Linked DNA regions of Immundisolibacter sp.. The protein of the gene in region 2 interacts with the protein of the main gene of each other region in a pairwise test. Links are inferred from orthologs where the notes say so. Each region holds a gene or a part of one and is shown on either strand. Other genes may lie near its edges.

Region 1 (10,899 bases), on a different replicon or contig from region 2:
ATCGAAATGCGGACCTTCGAGCGCCACGAACAGCTCGCCGGGGCGCAGCGTGCGGCTGTCGGTGCTGACGCCACTGAAGTCGCCGGTCGGCCGACCGCTGGCCCCGACGATGACGGCGGCCTGTGCCAGGGACATCACGATCGCCCCTTGAGCGCGTTCTGCGCGCAGTCGAAATCGCTGAACGGCCGGCGTTCGGTGCCGACGATCTGGAAGCGCTCGGCGCCCTTGCCGGCGATCAGAACCACGTCGCGCACATCGGCACTGGCGATGGCGTGGGTGATGGCCAAGGCGCGGTCGTGGATCAGCTCCACACCGTCACCTTGCGGCATGCCGGCCAGGATGGCGGCGGCGATGGCGGCCGGCGCCTCGCCGCGCGGGTTGTCGTCGGTGACGACCACCCGATCGGCCAGGCGCACGGCCAGTTCACCCATGACCGGCCGCTTGGCGGCATCCCGCTCGCCGCCGCAGCCGAACACGCACCACAAGCGCCCGCCGGCCGGCACATGCGCGCGCAGCGCCGTCAGCACCGATTCGAGCGCCGGCGGGTTGTGGGCGTAGTCGATAACCACCAGCGGCGCGCCGGGCCGGCGCAGGGCCTGCATGCGGCCGGGCACGGACGTGAGCGCCTGCAGTTTCTCGATGGCCTCGGCAAACGGCACGTCCGCCAGCAGCAAGGCGCCCAGCACCGCCAGCAGGTTGTACAGGTTGAACTCGCCCAGCAGCGGGCTGGCGAAGCGCGCCTGACCGAACGGGCTGTCGATGTCGATCAGCAGCCCGCCCGGCCGGGCATCGGCACGGCCGCGCAGCTGGCCGTGGCGCAGGCCGTAGCGCAGCACGCGCACGCCGGGCGCCAGGGCGGATGCCATGTGCTCGACGTAGGGATCGTCGGCGTTGAGCACCGCCGCGCGCAGGCCGGGGCTGGCGAACAGGCCGGCCTTGGCGGCGGCGTAGTCGTCCAGATCGCGGTGATAGTCCAGGTGGTCGTGGCCCAGATTGGTATAGACGGCGGTATCGAAGCGCACGCCGGCCGTGCGCTGCTGGTGCAGGGCGTGCGAGGACACTTCCATGGCCACCGCGCGGGCGCCCTGGTCGCGCAGGCGGGCCAGCCAGGACTGCAGGGCCAGCGGGTCGGGTGTGGTGTGGCTGGCCGGCTCCAGCCGACCGGGAAAGCCGTTGCCCTCGGTGCCCAGGATGCCGCAGCGAGGCAGGCACTGGGCCAGGAAATGGCTGACCGAGGTCTTGCCGTTGGTGCCGGTGATGCCGATCACGGCCAGCGCCTTGGACGGCTCGCCATGAAAGCGCGCGGCGATGATGCCCTGCCGGGCGGCCAGGTCCGCCAGCGCCAGCACGGGCACTGGCAAGCCGGTCGGCAGCGGCAGGGAGGCGTCGATCAGCACCGCCGCGACGCCGGCCGCGATGGCCTGCTCCAGGTGCCGGGCGCCCGAGGTGCGCCGCCCGGGCACCGCCAGGAACAGATCGCCCGGTTGTGCCAACCGGCTGTCGTTGCACAGGCCGCTGACGGCGAGGTCGCCGACCCGGCCGGCGCTCGGTTCGCCGTCCAGCCAACCGGCCAGCAGCGTGGCCAGTGGCACCGTCGTCGGGTTGGCTTTGCGAGCGACCATCACAGGCGGCGCTCCGCCGCCTGCAGCAGGTTCGGTGTCGCAGCCGGCGTCGGCGGGATCAGCGGCGCCGCCGGTAGCGCGTCCGGCGCCACGCCGAGCATGCGCAGGGCGCCCGCCATCACGCTCTGGAATACCGGCGCCGCCACTTCACCGCCGTAATAGGCGCCCTGCGGGTCGCGCAGGCTGACCAGCAGCACCAGACGCGGATTGCTGACCGGCGCGAAGCCGGCGAAGGTGGCCAGATAGCGGCGACGGTCGTAGCTGCCGCCGGCCGCGATGTGCGTGGTGCCGGTCTTGCCGGCCACCCGGTAGCCGGCGATGGCCGCCTTGGTGGCCGTGCCTCCCGGCCCGACCACGCCTTCGAGCATGGCGTTGACCTCGGCCGCGACATCCGCCGGCAGGGCGCGCTCACCGGCCGGCTGCTCGCTGGCCGGAACGGCCAGGAAACTGACCGGCCGCAGCAGGCCGCCGCTGGCCAGCGCGGCATAGGCACGTGCCAATTGCAGGGCCGTGCCCGATACGCCGTAACCGAAGGCCATGGTCACCTGCTCGACCTGTCGCCAGCTTTGCGCGGCGCGCAGCAGGCCGCTGGCTTCGCCCGGAAAGCCGGTGCTGGTGGGCACGCCAAAACCGAAGCGGGCGAAGCTTTCCCACATCTGCGCCGGAGTCATGGACAGGCCGATCTGCACCGCGCCGACATTGCTCGACTTGCGGATCACGCCGGCCATGTCCAGCGCGCCGTAGTTGTGCACATCGCGCACGGTATGCCGGGCCACGCGCAGGTAGCCGGGGGAGGTGTCGATCACGCGGTGCGGATCGAAGCTGTGGTGCGCCAGGGCGGCGGCCACGGTGAACGGCTTGATGGTGGAGCCCGGCTCGAACGGATCGGTGACGGCCCGGTTGCGGCGGCGGTCCGGATCCTGGTCGGCGCGATCGTTCGGGTTGAAGGTCGGCTGGTTGACCATGGCCAGCACCTCGCCGCTGGCCACATCCAGCATCACCGCCATACCGGAGGCGGCCTTGTGGCGCAGCACGGCGGCTTTCAGCTCACGGTAGGCCAGGTACTGGATGCGCCGGTCGATGGACAGCCGCAGATCCTTGCCCGGTCGCGGCGGGGCGATGGTTTCGAGCAGGGCGACGCGTTGACGCCGGGCGTCGAGCACGATGCGTTCTTTGCCCGGCGTACCGCGCAGGTGGCCGTCATAGGCGGCTTCGAGCCCGCCCTGGCCGTGGTCGTCGATATCGGTGTAGCCGACCACGTGGCCGGCGGCTTCGGCCAGCGGGTAGTAACGGCGGTAGCCACGCTGGCGATAGACGCCGGGCAGCTTCAGTGCCAGGGCGGCATCGGCCATTTCCGGCGGCACCGCGCGGCGCAGATAGGCGAATTTGGTGTCGGCCCGCGCCGCCACGGTGGCCGACAGTTGCGTCGGGTCCAGCCCCAGCGCATGCGCCAGTTCGGGCCAGCGCTGCCGCGCCTTGCGAAAATCCTCCGGCACGACCCATACCGAATCGACCGGCGCGCTGATGGCCAGCGGCTCACCGTTGCGGTCCAGCAGCATGCCGCGATGGGCATTGATGGACACGGTGCGCAGGGCGCGCGCATCACCCTGGCCTTTCAGGAACTGCGTGCGCAGCGTGTGCAGGTACACGGCCTGCACCATCAGCGCGCCACCGGCCAGCAGGAGCAGGGCCAGCACCAGGTAGTGACGCGGGCGCGAGAACACGGCGCTCATCGTCGCACCTGCGCCATTTCCTGCGGCTGCGGCAGGACCATGCCCAGCTCGTCGCGCGCCTTGCCCTCGACCCGCGCATGCGTGGTCAACGTGGCCTCTTCCAGCAGCAGGCGGCTCCACTCGCTGTCGAGACGGTCACGGCTCTCGCGCAGCTCGCTCAGCTCGGTCACCAGGCGGCGTTCGCGGTATTTGATGTGCACCACGCCCAGCGCCGACGCGAAGCAGACCAGCAGCAGCGCCGCCAGCAGCAGATGTCCAATGCGCTCAATCATGGGCGGGCACCGGATCGGGCAGGCGCTCGGCCACGCGCAGGATGGCGCTGCGCGCGCGCGGATTGACCGCCAGTTCGGCCGCGGCGGCCTTCTTGGGCACCCGCACCAGGCGCAGCACGGGCGGCTCGTGCGCACCCTCGAAGCGGCCCGCGTGCAGGCGCATGAACTGCTTGACCGGACGATCTTCAAGGGAATGAAAGCTCAGCACGACCAGCCGTCCGCCGGGCGCCAGCACCGACAGCGCCTGGTCCAGGCCGGCGGCCAGATCGTCCAGCTCGTGATTGACCACCATGCGCAGCGCCTGGAAGGTGCGCGTTGCAAAGTGCTTGTGCTGCTCGCGCCGCGGCATGGCGCCGCGCACCACGTTGACCAGGTCGTCGGTGGTGGTGATCGGCGCCTGCGCGCGGCGCGCCACCACGGCGGCGGCGATGCGGCGCGCGTAGCGCTCCTCGCCCAATTCGCGCAGGACCTGTTCGATCTGCCCCTGGTCGGCGTCCTGCAGCCACTGCGCGGCGGTCGGTTCGCGGCTGGTGTCCATGCGCATGTCCAGCGGCCCGGGGCGCATGAAGCTGAAACCCCGTCCGGCATCGTCCAGCTGGATGGACGACATGCCAAGGTCCAGCAGCACCCCGGCGATCTGCCCGCGCAGACCGTGCGCGTCCACGAACTCGCCCAGGCGCGCGAAGCTGCCGTGGTGGATGCTGACGCGCGCATCGCCGGCGAATTCGGCCCGCGCCCGCGCGGCGGCCGCCGGATCCTTGTCGATGGCCAGCAGCCGGCCGTTGGGTCCCAGCGCCGCCAGCAGCGCGCGCGCATGCCCGCCGCCACCGTAGGTGCCGTCGACATAGCAGCCGCTCGTTTGGATTGCCAGGCCCTGCATTACCTCGTCCAGCATGACCGGCCGGTGGGTACCGGCGCCTGTATGGCTCATCAAAACGCCAGCCGGCTGAGCTGCTCCGGCAGGTTCACCGCACCGTCCTGGGCCGCCCGCAGCCAGCCCTTGCGGCGCTGATCCCAGGCCTGCTCGTCCCACAGTTCGAATTTGTTGCCAAGACCTACCAGCGTCACCTGGCGATCGATGCCGACCAGCTCGCGCAGCATCGTCGGCAGCAGGATGCGCCCCTGGCCGTCCGGCTCGCACTCGGTGGCGTGGCCGATCAGGGTGTGCTTGAGCTGGTCGACGACCTCGAGCAGGTTGGGGGCGCCGATCAGCTCGCGCTCGATCGCTTCCCACACCGGCAGCGGATACAGCAGCAGGCACTGGCCGCGGTGGTCCAGAGTCAGGATCAGTTGGCCTTGTGCGTCGGTTTGCAGGCGCTCACGGTAACGGCTCGGAATGGCCATCCGACCCTTGGCGTCCAGACTGAGCGCCGTGATACCGCGAAACATGCTCCCCTCGGGTTATGGGTGCAGCCCCCACATTTCAACCAAAATGACCCACTAATCCCCACTTGAGTGGCCACTATAGGAACTGCGCTCACGGCCTGTCAAGGCAGGAATTTGCGCATCGCCCCGCGGCTTTTTATGACCTTCGGTACGGCAGCCTGTATCCGGCTTGGCTAAACTGCGTCGCTTGCATACCAGTGACGGGAGTCCGAATACGATGTCCGATCAATTCACCGCCCCGGAACCGTCCAATGCCGCCGCCGGCAGGCCGCTCACGGCCCGTGACGGGGAACCGTTCTTGCGTCATCTGGTCACCCTGGCAGTGGCCGAGCGGGTATCCGATCTGCACTTCAAGTCCGGCGCACCACCCTACTGGCGGCGCCTGGGCGAGCTCGAGCCGATGGCCGACCAGCCCATGCTCAATAGCGAGGACATGGACATCCTGGCGAAGGCCCTGTTGGACGAGCGCCTGAGCGCGGTGTTCGCCGATCGCCATCAAGTGGACCTGTCGCATGGCTTCTCGGGCGTCGCCCGGGTGCGCGCCAACATCTATCGCCAGCGCGGCACCATCGCCATGTCCCTGCGGACAATCACGATGCAGATCCCCACCGCCGCAGACCTGAACCTGCCGCCGACGATCGAGATGTTCAGCCAGCTAAAGCGCGGCATGGTGCTGGTGACCGGCGCCACCGGCTCAGGCAAGTCAACTACCCTGGCGGCGCTGATCGAGATGATCAACCTTCGCGACCGGCGCCACATCGTCACCATCGAGGACCCGATCGAGTACCTGTTCAAGGACAAGCAGGCCGTCATCAACCAGCGCGAGGTGGGTATCGACACGCCCGATTTCGGCAGCGCCATGCGCGCCGCCCTGCGTCAGGATCCGGACGTGATCTTCATCGGCGAGCTGCGCGACGCGGAGACCATCACCACTGCCGTGCGCGCCAGCGAAACCGGCCATCTGGTGCTGTCGACCCTGCACGCGCCCAACTGCTACGACGCCATCAGCCGCCTGGTGTCGTATTTCCCGCCCGAGGAGCAGGACACCCAGCGCAAGGCCATCGCCGCCAACCTGCGCGGCGTGATCAGCCAGCGGCTGCTGCCGCGGGCCGACGGCAGCAGCCGCGTGGCGGCCTTCGAGGTGATGGTGGTCACGCCGACCATCGCCGACATGATCGAGGACCCGCAGCGCCAGTCGGACATCATCGAGGTCATCAAGACCGGCCGCCAGCACGGCATGATCTCCTTCGACGATTACCTGTACGACCTGGCCGAGGCCGGTCACATCAGCCAGGACACGGCGCTGAGTAACGCGACCAACGTGACCGACCTGAAGCTGCGCTTTCAGGGATTCTGACCGGGCCGACAAGAATTCAGGCGGGGAGCCGGCCGATAAGCCGGGTTCTGTCGAGGGCAATCATTCGTCTGCGACGGCCGTCACCGACCGCCTCTAGCGACCTACCCGGGGACCGCGCGGACCACGCGTCGTGACCTTTCGGCCAGCCGTCCCCCTATTTGGTCTTGCTCCGGGTGGGGTTTACCCTGCCACGTCTGTTGCCAGCCGCGCGGTGCGCTCTTACCGCACCTTTTCAACCTTGCCTGTGCGCCTTGCGACGCCATCGGCGGTGTGTTTTCTGTGGCACTTTCCGTAGGCTCGCGCCCCCCAGGCGTTACCTGGCACCCCGTCCTGTGGAGCCCGGACTTTCCTCGCCCTCCGGGAGATCATCCAGGTGGGCGCGATTGCCTGTCCGGCTCCCCGCGGGCGCAAGTGTGGGCTGCGGGGGCGCCGTCTGCAAGGCAAGCGCACATCGATACACGCGATTACGTGGCGCATCGCTCACGGCCACCGCGGCCGTTACGGCCTGCTTGAGCGGCAGCACCGCCAGCAGCCGACCCAGCAAGGCATCGAGGTCGTCCGTGGTCTGCGGGCGCTCAGGCGCGCCCTGCACGACCAGCACGAACTCGCCCCGCTCGCGCCCGGACTCGGCCCGCAGCCAGGCTTTCAGGCTCTCGGCATCGCCGTTGATCACCGCCTCGTGGATCTTGGTCAATTCCTTGGCCAGCGCCAGCGGGCGATCGCCGAACACGGCAGCCATGTCATCCAGCAGGTCCAGCAGGCGATGCGGCGCTTCATAAAAGATGAGCGTGCGCGGCTCCTCCACCAGCGCCGCCAGCGCCGCCCGCCGGGCCGCCGCGCGCGCCGGCAAAAAACCTTCGAAGGCGAAGCGCGCCGACGGCAGGCCGCTGGCACTGAGCGCCGCCACGGCGGCGCAGGGTCCGGGCAGCGGCACCACACTGACGCCCGCCGCATGCGCCGCCGCCACCAGACGCTGGCCGGGGTCGCTGATGGCCGGCGTGCCGGCATCGCTGATCAGGGCGACATCCTCGCCCTGGCGCAGGCGCTCGATCAGGCGGCCGGTCTGCGCCGCCTCGTTGTGTTCATGCAGCGCCAGCAGCGGCGTGCGGATGCCGTAATGATTCAGCAGCGGCCTGCTGTGGCGGGTGTCTTCGGCGGCGATCACGGCCACCGCCGCCAGAGTCTGCGCCGCGCGCGGGCTCAGATCGGCCAGATTTCCGAGCGGCGTGGCCACCACGTACAATCGGCCGCCACATGTCCTGGTTTCCATTGCCTGTGTCCGGGAGCCGGTCGGCCCGTCCCTTGAACGTTCCGCTTCTGAAGCTGGCGGCGGCCGCGTTGCTGGTGGTGCTCGGCGGTGGCTGCGCAAGCCCGCCGCCGACCCCGCCGCCCACTCCGGCGCAGGTGCCGGTCGACCCTGAACAGCCGGCCCGCGAGGCCGAGGCGCGGGGCGATTACGGTGCCGCGGCGCAGGCCTGGCAGGCCTTGGCGGCCAGCCGCCCGTCGCCGGGGCGCGAAGCATATCAACTGCGCGCCGCCGCTGCGTGGCTGGCGGCCGGCGACACCACCAGCAGCCAGGCGCTGCTCGGCCAGATCGACGTGGCGCCGCTGGGCGATGGGCTGATCACGCAAAAGCAGCTCCTGCTGGCCCGCCTGGCGCTGGGACGGGGTGATCCGGTCGCTGCCGCCGCGGCGCTGGCGCCGACTCTCGAGCTCCACCCGCCGGCCGATCTGGCCGCCGAGCGCGATGCGCTCGTGCAGCGACTGCCTCCCGGCAGCTTTGCGGCACCCGGCCCAGCGCTGACTGGCGGTGATTTCCTTGCAGTGCTGCTGCCGTACGGCGGCAGCCTCGACAGTGCGGCACAGGCCATCACGACCGGCATCGTCGCGGCGCGCCTGCACGACGGCAGCGGGCCCGAGCTGCGTTTCTACGCCAGCGGCAACGACGTGCTCACGAGCTATCGGCAGGCGCTGGCGGACGGGGCGGCCGCGGTCATCGGCCCGCTGCAGAAGGCGGAGGTGGCGGCGCTGGCCAAATCCCCCCTGCCGCGCCCGACCCTGGCGCTGAACAATCCCGAACCGGCCGTCGGCCAGGTCAACCTGTACCGCCTGTCGCTGGATCCGGCCGACGAGGCCGCCGCCGGCGCGCAGTGGCTGGCGGCCGCCGGCTATCGTGACGTGGCCATGCTGTACGTGGACGATGCCTGGGGCAGGCGCCTGCGCGACCTGTACAGCGCGGCCCTGACCACGCAGGGCGGGCGGCTGTCGGGTGCTGTTCCCTTCGACGCTGGCGACACCGATTTTGCGGCCGCCCTGCGCGGCCTGTTTGGCGCGCGCCTGGCAGCCACGGTGCCGGCCGCACCGGATGCGCCGGGCGTGTCGTCCGTGGCCGCACCGACACCGCCTGGCCCGCAGGCGCTGATCGTCATCGCGAGCGCGACCGACGCCCGCCAGATCGTGCCGCAGCTGGCCTACGTGGGCCTGTTCGACCTGCCGGTGCTGACCACCTCGCAGGTATGGAGTGGCAGTCCGGATCCGGCCGATGCCGACCTCCAGAACGTCGTGTTCTGCGACAGCCCGTGGGCGCTGAACCGGCAGACGCTGTCCGGCGACGGCGGGCCCCTGACCGCGGCGCGCCAGGCTTGGCCGCAGCTGGACCGCGAACCGCCGCGTTTGCTGGCACTGGGCGCCGATGCCTACGCGGTGGGCCGGGAGCTTCGTCTGGGGCGCACGGTCGATGCCCTGCCCGAGGGCCTGACCGGTGCCTTGGGCCTGGAAGCCGACGGCACCCTGCACCGGCGCGTGCTCGCCTGCGCCCGTTTCAGCGGCGGCATGCCGGTGCCGCTGACGCCCGGCGGATTGCCGTGAGCACCGGCGCACTGCATCTGCAGCGCGGCCGGGCGGCCGAAGACCGGGCCGCCGCGCACCTCACGGCGCAGGGTTTGCAGATTCTGACGCGCAATTACCGCGTCGCCGGTGGCGAGATCGATCTGGTCGCCCGTCACGGCAAGGAGCTGGTGTTCGTGGAAGTGCGCAGTCGGCGCAGCGCCGCTTTCGGGACTGCTGCCGAGTCGGTCACCCCGACCAAACGCCGCCGCATACTGTTGGCCGCACAGCACTATCTGCAGAGCCTGGACCAGCGCACGCCGCCGCCGTGCCGTTTCGACATCGTCAGCATCACCGGCGCGGTCGATGGCGGGCACCTGGAATGGCTGCGCAATGCCTTCACCAACGACTGACCGGGCTACCTGAGCCGCATGGACCCGATTGCCCTCGTTGCCGCGCGCTTCCACGAAAGCGCGCAGCTGAAACTGGCCAGCGCGGATGCGCTGGCGCCGGCCATTTCGCGCGCCGGCAGCTTGCTGGCGGCCAGTCTGCGCGGCGGCGGCAAGCTGCTGGTGTGTGGCAACGGCGGTTCCGCGGCGGATGCCCAGCATTTCAGCGCCGAGCTGCTGGGCCGTTACGAGCGCGAACGCGCCGCCCTGCCGGCGATCGCCCTGCACGCGGACAGCTCCACCGTGACCGCGGTCGCCAACGACTACGGTTACGAGCATGTGTTCGCCCGCCAGGTGCAGGCGCTGGGCCGGCCGGGGGATGTGTTGCTGGCCATCAGCACCAGCGGCAACTCGCCGGGCATCCTGCGCGCGATCGAAGCCGCCCAGCAGGCCGGACTGGGAGTCGTCGCACTCACCGGCCGGGACGGCGGCGCGCTGGCGCCCCTGTTGCGACCGGCCGATATCGAAATACGCGTGCCGGCGCAGGTCACCGCGCGCATCCAGGAAGTTCACATCCTGATCCTGCACTGCCTGTGCGAGCTGATCGACGAGCTGCCACGGTGAGCGAGGCCCCACCCCGCTACGCCAGAAAACTGGTCACCGACCCGGCCGAGCTGGCGGGTCGTCTGGCCGCCCTGCCGCGACCGATCGTGTTCACCAACGGCTGCTTCGACATCCTGCACGCCGGGCATGTCGATTACCTGGACCGCGCCGCCGCGCTGGGCGCGAGCCTGGTGGTGGGCGTCAACAGCGACGCCTCGGTGCGCCGCCAGGGCAAGGGCGAGGACCGACCCATCAACCCGCTGGCCGAGCGCATGGCGGTGCTGGCGGCGCTGGAGGCGGTGAGCCTGGTGGTGGCCTTCGACGACGACACGCCGCTGGCGCTGATCCACGCCGTGCGTCCGGATCATCTGGTCAAGGGCGGCGACTGGCCGGTCGAGTCCATCGTCGGCGCCGACTTCGTGCGCAGCTACGCCGGGCAGGTGCACTCGATCCGCTTCCGTCACACACGCTCGACCAGCGATCTGCTGCGTCGCATCCGCGAGCAGGACGCGAAATAGCCGACCGCTGACCGGCGCGGCCCGGTCGCGCAAGCCTTGCTCTCAGCCTTCGCGGTGTTTGATTACGCCCTTGTCGATCAGCTCGCTCAGGCCGAACGGATCGAAATTCCTGTAGCCGGCGTCCATCGCCTGCTGGAACAGGCCGAGCAGCGCCTCGCCCAGCGGCAGCGTGATGCCGGCATCCTGCTGCGAC
Region 2 (10,885 bases):
AATGACAGGCCGCGCTTGCGCTTCCGGAGCCTTGGCCGGCGATTGATCGGGCCGGGTGCAAGGTCGTGAGCGGCGGGGAAACGAATCCGGGCCCGCCGGCCTGGGTCAGCGAGGCGTTGCAGGCGCCGGTCAGCGAGGCCGAAGTCCTGCACGACGGCGCGCTGTTGCGCTACCGGTCCTGGGGCACGCCCGGCCTGCCGGGACTGGTGCTGATCCACGGCGCCATGGCGCACGCCAACTGGTGGGATTTCATCGCGCCGCGCTTTGCCGAGCGTTTTCACGTGGTGGCGCCGCACCTGTCCGGCATGGGCGACAGCGAGCATCGGGAGGCGTATTCGACCGCGCTGTTCAGCGACGACGTGGTTGCCGTCATGGACCATGCCGGTCTGGGTGCCGATACGGTGGTCATCGGCCACAGCCTGGGCGGGGCGGTGGCGCTGACGCTGGGCGTGCGCCATGCGGGGCGCGTGCGCGGCATCGTGATGCTGGACTCGGCTGTGTTTCCGCCGGATGAGCCCTCGCCGTTCGACCCGACCAAGGCGCCGTATCGCCCAAAGACCGTCTGCGCCGACTATGAGACCGCTGTTCGCCGGTTTTTCCTGTTGCCGCAGCAGCCCTGTCAGCATCCCTACCTGCTGCAGCACATCGCCCACCATTCGGTGGCGCCGATGAAGGGCGGCTGGAGCTGGAAATTCGACGATGCGCTGTTCAAAAAGCTGCACCTGCACGAGCCGTGGCGCGAGCTGGAAGCCCTCGAAACGCCCCTGGCGGTCATCCATGGCGACCACAGCGCGGTCTTCACGCCGGCGGTCAAGGACTACATCGGGCGCCTGGCGCGCCAGCGCGGCTGGCCCATGTTCGCCATCCCGGGCGCGCACCACCACTTGATGCTCGACTCGCCGCGCGCGCTGTGCGGCGCCCTGCACGGGCTGCTGGCCGGCTGGCCCACGGCTGCGTGACGGCGCCGTTTCGGCCGGCCGTCGCGCTCAATCCAGCGTGTCGGCCAGACTCAGCCGATAGCCTCCGGCCACCTCGATATTGGCGCCGGTGATGTAGCCGCCGGCTGGCGACAGCAGAAACAGCAGTGCGCCGGCGATGTCGTCGACCTGCGCCGGGCGGCCCAGCGGCACGTGCTTTTCGATGTCCGCCGGCAGGTCGACCGAGTTGTCGATGTGGCCGGGCGAGACCATGTTCACGCGCACGCCCTGCGGCCCCAGCGCTTGCGCCAGGCTGCGCGTGAGCACCAGCAGTCCGGCCTTGGAAATCTGGTAGGCCATGGCGCGGGTGTTGGCCACCAGGTGCTCGACGCCGGCGTAGCCGAGGTTGATGACGTGGCCCATGCCGGAGGCCACCAGCGCCGGCAGGGCGGCGCGGATCAGCGCGTAGGGCGCGATGAGGTTGGTCTCCAGCGTGGCGCGAAACTGCTCCGGCGCCAGGCCGAGCGGGTCGCCGAGCGGGTAGTTGCCGACGTTGTTGACCAGCATGTCGAGGCGCCCGGCCTGCGTCAGGGCGGCTTCGATCAGCGCTTCGGCTTGCCCCGGCACCGCCAGATCGGCGCTGATCGCGAACCCCCGCCGGCCGAGCGCGGCGATTTCGGCCACCGCGCTTTCGGCGTCCTGCCGCGACCGGCCGTAATGCACCACCACGTCCGCACCGGCCCGCGCCAGGGCCAGGGCCAGGCCACGGCCGGTGCGCCGGGCAGCGCCGGTGACCAGCGCCACGCGGCCGCTGAGGTCGGCGGTCGGTGCCGCCGTCATCGGCGCCGTTCGAGGCTGACGCCGACGCTGCGCGCGGCCGGCAGGATGTCCGGCTTGCGCACGCGCACGCGCACCCGGCTCACCTGCGGGTAGCGTTCCAGCAGCAGCTGCGTGGCGTGGCTGACGTAGGCCTCCACCAGATAAAACCGGCCTTCCACGGCCAGCCGGGTGAGGTGTTCGGCCGCCACCGCGTAGTTGATGGTGTCGTTGATGCTGTCGCTGGCGGCAGCGGCGGCGAAATCGATATCCAGCTCCGCATCGATCAGGATGCGCTGGTCGTGCAGGCGCTCGGATTCGATGATGCCGATGACGCAGTGGACCGTCAGTTCGTCGATGTGGATGGTGCCGATGCTCATGGGTGAAAACTGCTCCGGAATCAGCTGACGACCGCGTAGCGGCCGGTCTTGACGAAGGCGATGTACTCGCGCAGGCCGCGCATCAGGTCGTACTCGGGCAGGTAGCCGAAGTCGGCCTGCGCGCGCGGGTCGGGCGCAATCGGACCGGCCCGGAATGGGCCGGCCTCGGTCGGTGCCTCGGGCACCTCGATGTCGGCGCCGGGTATCAGCGCCTTGATCGCCTGCACGACCTGGTACAGCGTGCTGGCGACCGGCGCGTTGATGTCGTAGACCACGTGCGGCAGGTCGGCGGCCAGGGTGGCAGTCATGCAGCCGCGACCGGCGTCGGCGCCGTACAGCATGGGGATGATGGGTGCCGAGTAGGCCAGCAGCGGATTGTCGTAGTGCACCGGCTCGCCGCGCAGCGGCTTCTCGATGAACGGCTGCAGGCCCTGGCCGACGGCGCCGGCAAAGGCGAAGCCCGGCCCGTACACCTGCCCGCCCAGGCGCAGGATGCGCACGTCCAGGTCGTACAGCTGGCGATAGTCGTTGGCCAGCAGCTCGGCGCCGACCTTGGCGCTGGCGTAGGGATCGGCGGGGATGTCGAACTTGCCGGTATTGAGCGTTCCGGAGAAGGCCGCGCCGGTCCACCCGGTCTTGCCGGTGGACACGTAGCTGACGCGCTTGATGCCCATGGCGCGGGCGCATTCGAGCACGTTCAGCGTGCCCATGATGGTCAGCTCGGCGTTGGCGTAGGGCCGCGCGTAGGCGCCGGGGGTGAGGAAGCTCGCCGTGTGCAGGATGCGCGTCACGTCCAGCTCGCGCACCGCCCGGTACAGGTCCGGCGCGTGCAGCACGTTGCCCTGCATCAGCGTGACCTTGTCGCGGATGTCGGCCAGCAGTTCGGTTTTCAAGACCATGTCGAAGGCCGCCACCGGCACGCCGCGAGCCGCCGCCTCGCGCACCGCAAACGAGCCCACCAGGCCACAGCCGCCGGTTACCAGAATTGTCACGGGTCTCTCCTCTTGTGTCGTGGCTTGAAAATGAATCCATGCGCATTCGGCCCGGGAGCGGGCCTCCCACACCGCCTCGAAGAGTGTGGGAGCGGCGCCGTCGCCGCGAACGGTGCGTTTCCTCAGGAAGTCGCCAGCACCAGTTCGCTGGTGGCCGAAGGCTGCAGCGGCGCATCCTCGGCCGGCAGCACGATAGTCAGGCGCCGGACCGGCACGCCATTGTCCATCAGTGCGGCGCGGATTGCCTCGCCGCGTGCCTGCGCCAGCGCCCGCAGGGCCGCCGTATCCGGAGCCATGGCGGCCAGCAGGCGCTCACGCCCGGCGCGCGCCGCCGCGGCGCGCTGCTCGGCAGCAGTCGGCTGGGTATCGGCCGGTGCGGGCACTGCCGGCGGCTCGTTGCCGAAACGCTCTTCGTACAGCGCGATCAGGCGCTCGGTCCAGTCGGCATCGCCCTCGAACGGATCATCATCTTCACCGCCCGCCTGGCCGAGGGCCGCCCCCAGCGCCTGCTGCGCCAGGGCCCGGGCGTCGTTCTGGTCTGCCAGCGGGTGGATGTGCAGCGTGAGCTGCGGCCGCGCGATGAGGGCCTGCGCCACTTTCTGCAGGGGTTCCATCTGCGCCGCCGGCAACTGCGCGCTGCCGGGGGCGAACGCGACTGTCCGCAGGTCTTTTGCCTTGCCGCCGACCAGGCGCGCCAGCAGGGTGAAGGGTGTTTTCACCGCCTTGACCACGAGCGCCCTGATCGCCTTGCCGATCAGGGCGCCGTAGTCGAACTGCGGGTTCGAGAGATCGCCGCGCAGCGGCAGGGCGACGTCGATGACTCCGCGCGAGTCCTTGAGCACTGCCAGGGCCAGGGTCAGCGGCAGGTCGAGCGCGTCCGGACTGTCCACCCGCTCGCCCAGCACCAGACGGTTGAGGATGATTCGGTTGTTGCCGATCACCTGTGGCCCGCTTACCGTGTAATCGAGGTCCACGTCCAGCGTGCCGCGCTCGATGCGGTAGCCGGCAAACCTGCTCACGTAGGGCGTGAAGGTCGCCATCTCGACCCCGGTGAAGGACAGCTTGAACGCGGCTTCGCGCGGTACGCCGACGGTAAAGCTGCCCTCGACCGTGGCTGGCGCGTACTGGTCGATGCGACCGTTCAGCACGACGCGCGCCGGCTGCGTGGCATCACTCGCCAGGCCGTCGATGTTGCCTTTCAGCTGCTCGATGCTGACCGCGAAATGCGGCGTCAGGCTGTGGTCTTCGATGTGGAGCGTGCCGCGACTGACGCGCACCGTGTCGACTGCGAAGCGCATCGGCGCCGGCCCGGGGCCATCGTTGGTCACTGGTGAGTCGGTGACTGGCGCCACGTCGCGTGGCCCGAAGCGCGACAGGTTGCTTTGCCGGTTCTCGGTGATGACAGCCCGCAGCACTGGCCGGTTGATCCAGATCTTGCTGGACGTGACGCCCTGCGCGCTGGCCTGCAGCTGATCCACGCGCAGCGTGCGCAGCGCCAGCAGCGCCTCGTCGCGTTCGGTGTCCCACAGATCGACACGGGACAGCGTGACCTGGCCGCGGAATTCCGGCCCCGGCCCGCCGAGCGTCAGCTGTCCGGTGGCCGCTGCCGTACCGCTGCGCAAGGCGACCGGGCCGACGTCCGGCAGGTAGGGCGCCAGCGGCGGCAGGGGCAGGCCCTTGGCGGTGATTTCAAGCTCGGCCGGGCCGGCTGGCAACACCGCCTCGCCGGCCAGCCCGAAGGTGCCACCGTCCGCCAGGCTGCCGGTGAGGCTCACCGGCACCTTGTCCGGCGCGCCCAGCGCACCGATGTCGACCTGCTCCAGCGTGAGGTCCTGGTGCAGCGCCGGCTGCACCGTTTCATCGCTGATGCTCAGGCGCTGGCCGGTCAGCGCCAGGGCGCCCAGCGTGACCTGCCAGCTTGGGCCGGCGGGATCCGTTTCGTCGTTGCCGGCCTGGCGGGTCAAGTCCTGAAGGTTGATTCGTCCGTCGGCTGCCCGCGCCAGCGCCAACCAGTTGTCGCGTCCGCTGATCCGGCCCACGGACACGCGCCGGGCGGCCAGATCGAGGGCCAGTTCATCCACGGCCAGTTCGGCAATCTGCGCCAGCGGGGCGTCGCTGGCATCGGCAAGCGCGGTCTGGCGCAGGCTCATGCGACCGTCGCTGAGTCGCACCGCCCCGCCGGCAGCCAGCGATAGCGTGGCGTTGGCGTCGATTTTTCCCCCACGCGCTTTCAGGGGTAGCGCGCGTTCCAGGTAGGCCAGCGCCGGTTCGGCGTCGATGCCCTGCAATGAGAAGCGGCCGTCGAGCGCCAGCGGCGCCGGCACGAGATCGGCCTGCAGGCGCAGCGTGCCGCCGCCTGCGCGGCCCCGCAACAGCACGGGAATCGGTTCTGCGGCCTGGCTGTCGAAGCCGGCCATCGACACGACCAGATCGGTCAGGCGCAGCGCGGCCGCCGGCCGTGCACTGGCGTCGCGCACGACAAGCGCGCTGCCATCGACGTTCATCCGGTCGATGCGCAGCCGCGGCGGCGGACCGCCATCGCCGCCGCCGGCCGGCAGTTGCGGGCTGATGCCGCCGCCCTCCAGGAGACCGAGCTGCCCGCGCGCACCGCGTACCGTCAAGGCGTCAAGATGCACGCTGCGTGTCCACAGGGAGTCGACCGCAAGGTCGGCCATGGCACTGTCCACCGCCAGCAGCAGGGCGCCATCGGGATCGCTCAGGTGCAGGCCGTCGATCCGCAGCGCCAGCCGCAAAGGGTCGAAATCGAGCGCTGCCACATGGGCGGTGCCGCCGGTGGTTTCGGCGAGGGTCTGCTCGGCGTAGAGCCGGGCGCGCTCGGGCACGGCCATTGCAGCCGCCACAAGTGCGGCCAGCAACGCCAGCATGAGCAGGCAGCGCCAACGACAGCGGTGGCGCAGGTTCGCTATTGCCAGGAAGGCGCGCATGGTCCCGATCTTAAGCCGCGAAAGCGGCACGAGCGAGCCGGCCGGCCATCCGTGCGGGCCATAATGGCCGTTCAGTCAGCCTGCGCTGACCCCTCATACGGAGCAGACGACCATGACCCTTCGAGATGCCGCCACGGTGGTGCTGGTGCGCGAGGCGGGCGACGGCGCGCCGGGCTTCGATGTGTTCATGCTGCTGCGCACGGTCAAGAGCGATTTCAATGCCGGGGCTTATGTATTCCCCGGCGGCGGGGTCGACCGCAGCGACGGCGGCGCGCAGGCACAGCGTGTGTGCAGCGGGCTCGACGCCCGCCAGGCCAGCGCGCGTCTGGGCATCGCCCAAGGCGGCCTGGCGTTCTACCTGGCGGCGATTCGCGAGTGTTTCGAGGAAGCCGGCGTGCTGCTGGCGGCCGATGCCGCCGGGCAGACCTTGAGCCTGCACGAGCCGGCAACGCAGCAGCGCTTCGCGGCGTACCGGGCGGCGCTGAATGCCGGTCAGACCACGCTGGCGGCCATCTGCGAACGCGAGCACCTGCGCCTGCCGCTGGACCAGGTCCATTACTACAGCCACTGGATCACGCCCGAGGGCATGCCGCGGCGCTACGACACGCGGTTTTTCCTGTGCCGGGCGCCGCTCGGTCAGGAACCACTGCACGACGGCGAGGAAACCGTCGACCATTGCTGGGTCCGTCCGCAGGAGGCCCTGGCGCGGCACGCGGCCGGCGGCTTCAACCTGGTACCGGCCACGCGCAAGCAGCTCGAATTCCTGGCCCGGTACCCGACGGTCGATGCCCTGCTGGCGGCGGTACGCAGCATCGGGCAGGTGCCGGCGATACTGCCGCAACTGATCATCGGCGCCGACGGCAAGCCCGAGCGGGTGCGCCTGCCGCTGCCGGAAGGCGTGGAAGAAATCGACCTGCGTGGAGTGGCCCTGTGAACGCTGCCGGCAACCCCTTCGATACGCCACAGATCCGCGCCGAGTTCCCATTCGCGGCGGCCGTCGACGTGTGGCCCGGCGTGCGGCGCATCACCGCGCCCAATCCGGGCCTGATGACCGGCCCCGGCACCAATACCTATCTGGTCGGCAGCCGTCAGGTGCTGGTCATCGATCCGGCCTGCGACGCCCCGGCGCATCTGGATGCCATCAAGCGCGCCGCAGGCGATGCCATCACCGCCGTGCTGGTCACGCACGCCCACCCGGACCACGCCCCCGGCGCGCGGGAACTGGCCCGCGACTGCGGCGTGCCGGTGTACGGCAGCGGCATCGCGCTGGCCGGCGTCAGCACGCCGGGCTTCGCGCCCGACCGGGTACTGGCCGATGGCGATATCCTGCCGACCGACGCCGGTCCGCTGCGCGCCCTGCGCACACCCGGCCACGCCGCCGACCACATCTGCTACCTGCTCGAAACGCAGCGCCTGCTGTTCGCCGGCGACCATCTGATGGATGGCACCACGGTGGTGATCGCGCCGCCCGATGGCGACATGGCGGCCTATCTGGCGTCCTTGCGGCGCCTGCAGCAGGAGCCCGTCGAGCGTATCGCCCCCGGGCACGGCCGGCTCATGGAAGGCGCGCAGGCCACCGTGCAACAGGTCATCGACCACCGCCTGGCGCGCGAGGCGGCCATTCTCAAGGTGCTGGAGGGTGGGGGCGGGCGCAGCATCCCGGACCTGGTGGCCGAACTCTACGTCGGCGTCCCGAAGGCCCTGCACGCATTGGCCGAACTGTCGGTTTATGCGCATCTGATCAAGCTGGCGGCGGAAGGGCGGGTGCAGGGTGATGGCCGCGCCGCAGTGTGGCGGCGGGTCGTCTAACGAAACACGGAGGTATTCAGCTTCCCGCAGCGCCGGCACGCGCTGCCAGAATCAGTGGCTACCAGTGAGTCATCGGAGGACTGGAGCCCGGCTCGCCGGGCGATGCGTCCTCGCGTAGGGCCGGTCCGTCGTCCATCGCGCAGCGAAGCCGCTACAGCGGGTCGTGGCGGGTCGCTTCTGATCAGGCGCGCGCCAGCAGGCACACGGCGTGGGCGGCGATCGCCTCGCCGCGGCCGACCGGACCCAGGCCCTCGGTGGTGGTGGCCTTGACGCTGACGGCGTCGATGTCGAGGCCCAGATCGGCGGCGATGTTGGCGCGCATGGCGTCCCGATGCGGGGCGAGCTTGGGCCGCTGCGCCAGCACGGTGGCGTCGATGTTGACCACCGAGTAACCGGCTTCGCGTACCAGCGCAACCACGCGCCGCAAGAGCAGGCGGCTGTCTGCGCCTGCATAGGCCGGATCGGTGTCCGGAAAGTGCTGGCCGATGTCGCCCAGGGCCGCCGCGCCCAGCAGCGCGTCGGCCAGGGCGTGCAGCAGCACGTCACCATCGGAGTGCGCAATCGGGCCGTGGCTGTGGGGGATCTGGACGCCACCCAGCACCAGGGGTCGGGCGGGCGCCAGGGCGTGCAGGTCGTAGCCGTGGCCGATGCGCATCAGGTCTCCGGGGTGCTTTGGGCAGTGCGATCGAAGCGCGCTTGCGCGGCCAGCAGGCACTCGGCCAGGGGCAGGTCCTGCGCCACGGTGATCTTGATGTTGTCGCGCCGGCCGGCCAGCAGGCGCGGGCGAAAGCCTGCGCTTTCCATGGCCTGGGCCTCGTCGGTGGGTTCCTGGTCGGCAGCCAGCGCACCGGCCAGCGCCGTCCGCAGCACATCAAGCCGAAACCGCTGCGGCGTCTGCACCGTCCACAGGCCCTCGCGCGGCACGGTTTCGCGCACCCGGCCGGCGGCGTCGGCGCGCTTTACGGTGTCGGTCAGCGGCGTGGCCAGCAGGCAGCCGTGCTCCTCCAGCGGCTCGGCGCACAGGCTGTGGATGTCGCCCGCATGCAGCAGCGGGCGCACGGCGTCGTGCACCAGCACTGGCGTTTGCGGCTGCTGGCGGTCGGCCAGCCAGTCGAGTGCGGCCAGCACGGACGCGCCACGGCTGGCGCCACCGGTCACCACCTGCAGCGGTTTGGCGCAGGTGAAGCCGAGCGCCTGCCAGTACGGATCGGCCTCGCGCAGCGCCAGCACGATGCCGGCGACGCGCGGGTGTGCGGCCAGGCGTTCGAGGGTGTGCACCAGCACGGGTGCGCCGGCCAGCGGCAGGTACTGCTTGGGCAGGTCCGCGCCCATGCGCACGCCGATGCCGGCGGCGGGCACGATCGCCCAGTGGTCGGCGCTCGGCAGGGCTTCCGCCACCGGACGCCTACTCGATGACGCGGATGAAGGTCTCGCCGGGCTTGATCATGCCAAGCTCGCTGCGGGCGCGGTCTTCCACGGCAGTCACGCCGCTGCGCAGGTCCTCGACCTCGGCCGTGAGCTGCGCGTTGCGTTCGGCCAGCTGGTCGACCGCGTCGCGTTCGCGCACGACCCGGTCCTGCAGCTCGCCAAGCTCGAACAGGTTGCCGGGCGCCACCAGCAAACGGTGTTGCAGGCCGAGCATGACCAGCAACAGCGCAAGCAGGCCGGCGCGCATGGGCATCAGCGGGCGAGCGACCCGAACACGCCGGCGCCCGGATAGCGCGCCGCGGCACCCAGCTCCTGCTCGATGCGCAGCAGGCGGTTGTATTTGGCCACCCGGTCCGAGCGGGACAGCGAGCCGGTCTTGATCTGCCCGGCGCCGCTGCCGACCGCGATGTCGGCGATGGTGGTGTCCTCGGTCTCGCCCGAGCGGTGCGAGATCACCGCCGTGTAGCCGGCGCTGCGCGCCAGGCGCACGGCGTCCAGCGTTTCCGACAGCGTGCCGATCTGGTTCACCTTGATCAGGATGGAGTTGGCCACGCCGGCCGTGATGCCCTTCTGCAGCGTGGCCGGGTTGGTCACGAACAGGTCGTCGCCGACCAGCTGCACGCGCTTGCCCAGGCGCTCGGTGAGCAGCTTCCAGCCGTCCCAGTCGTCCTCGGCCTGGCCGTCCTCGATGGAGATCACCGGGTAGCGGTCGGCCAGATCGGCCAGGTACGCAACGAATTCGGCCGACGTCAGGCTGCGCTTCTCGGATTCGAGCTCGTAGCGGCCAGCCTTGTAGAACTCGCTGCTGGCCACGTCGAGCGCCAGCAGCACCTGTGTCCCGGCGGCATAGCCGGCATCGCCGATGCTGTCGAGCACCACCTTCAAGGCTTCTTCGTTCGAGGCGAGATCCGGCGCGAAGCCGCCTTCGTCGCCGACGGCGGTGTTAAGGCCCCGTGCGCGCAGGCGGCGCTTGAGGGCCTGGAAAATCTCGGCGCCGCAGCGCAGGGCTTCCGAGAAGCTCGGCATGCCGGCCGGGATGACCATGAATTCCTGCAAGTCGACGCTGTTGTCGGCATGCGCGCCGCCGTTCAGGATGTTCATCATCGGCACCGGCAGGCACATGTCGACGCCGCCGCACAGCAGGTTGATGTGCCGGTACAGCGGCAGCCCGCGCGCCGCGGCGGCCGCATGGGCGGCCGCCAGGGACACCGCCAGTGTGGCGTTGGCGCCCAGGCGCGCCTTGTTGTCGGTGCCGTCGAGTTTGAGCAGCACGTCGTCCAGGCCGCGCTGGTCGGCCGGGTCCAGGCCGCGCACCGCCGGCAGGATTTCCCGCAGCACGTTGTCGACCGCCTTGCGCACGCCCTTGCCGCCATAGCGGGCAGCGTCGCCGTCGCGCAGTTCCAGCGCTTCGCGCGAACCGGTGGAGGCGCCCGAGGGCACCGCCGCCCGGCCCAGCTGGCCGCTGTCGGTCAGGACGTCCACTTCCACGGTGGGAAAGCCGCGCGAGTCGAGGATTTCGCGGGCCTTGATATCGACGATCGTGCTCATCGGGGTCTCAGGTTGATTGCATCAGGGCCTGCTCGGCAAAACCGGCGGCC

The links.
Region 1: the proteins of H5U26_RS07125 (region 2) and ftsL interact in binary tests that used the Escherichia coli proteins (3 or more experiments, as listed by UniProt). The link is inferred for Immundisolibacter sp. from one-to-one orthologs.

Annotation. Positions count from the first base shown.
Region 1 is NZ_JACIZD010000001.1:174,268-185,166, reverse strand. Bases 1,990-4,989 are described here. They hold ftsL (cell division protein FtsL), read right to left. Parts: upstream 3,628-4,989; coding sequence 3,352-3,627; downstream 1,990-3,351. Other genes in these bases: mraZ (division/cell wall cluster transcriptional repressor MraZ), read right to left, coding at 4,558-4,989; rsmH (16S rRNA (cytosine(1402)-N(4))-methyltransferase RsmH), read right to left, coding at 3,620-4,558; H5U26_RS00870 (penicillin-binding protein 2), read right to left, coding at 1,990-3,355. Also shown: murF (UDP-N-acetylmuramoyl-tripeptide--D-alanyl-D-alanine ligase), read right to left, coding at 1-135; H5U26_RS00875 (UDP-N-acetylmuramoyl-L-alanyl-D-glutamate--2,6-diaminopimelate ligase), read right to left, coding at 135-1,622; more of H5U26_RS00870, read right to left, coding at 1,622-1,989; more of mraZ, read right to left, coding at 4,990-5,016; H5U26_RS00850 (PilT/PilU family type 4a pilus ATPase), read left to right, coding at 5,231-6,370; H5U26_RS00835 (penicillin-binding protein activator), read left to right, coding at 7,673-9,238; H5U26_RS00830 (YraN family protein), read left to right, coding at 9,235-9,609; H5U26_RS00825 (phosphoheptose isomerase), read left to right, coding at 9,628-10,209; rfaE2 (D-glycero-beta-D-manno-heptose 1-phosphate adenylyltransferase), read left to right, coding at 10,206-10,706; H5U26_RS00815 (NAD(P)-dependent oxidoreductase), read right to left, coding at 10,749-10,899. UniProt on the Escherichia coli protein: Essential cell division protein. May link together the upstream cell division proteins, which are predominantly cytoplasmic, with the downstream cell division proteins, which are predominantly periplasmic.
Region 2 is NZ_JACIZD010000003.1:225,676-236,560, forward strand. What follows is about bases 7,900-10,885. They hold H5U26_RS07125 (septum formation initiator family protein), read right to left. Parts: upstream 9,535-10,885; coding sequence 9,265-9,534; downstream 7,900-9,264. Other genes in these bases: ispF (2-C-methyl-D-erythritol 2,4-cyclodiphosphate synthase), read right to left, coding at 8,041-8,514; ispD (2-C-methyl-D-erythritol 4-phosphate cytidylyltransferase), read right to left, coding at 8,514-9,257; eno (phosphopyruvate hydratase), read right to left, coding at 9,540-10,835; kdsA (3-deoxy-8-phosphooctulonate synthase), read right to left, coding at 10,843-10,885. In the rest of the region: H5U26_RS07080 (alpha/beta hydrolase), read left to right, coding at 66-959; H5U26_RS07085 (SDR family oxidoreductase), read right to left, coding at 987-1,757; folB (dihydroneopterin aldolase), read right to left, coding at 1,754-2,113; H5U26_RS07095 (NAD(P)-dependent oxidoreductase), read right to left, coding at 2,134-3,105; H5U26_RS07100 (DUF748 domain-containing protein), read right to left, coding at 3,228-6,050; H5U26_RS07105 (NUDIX domain-containing protein), read left to right, coding at 6,163-6,984; H5U26_RS07110 (MBL fold metallo-hydrolase), read left to right, coding at 6,981-7,859. UniProt on the Escherichia coli protein: Essential cell division protein. May link together the upstream cell division proteins, which are predominantly cytoplasmic, with the downstream cell division proteins, which are predominantly periplasmic.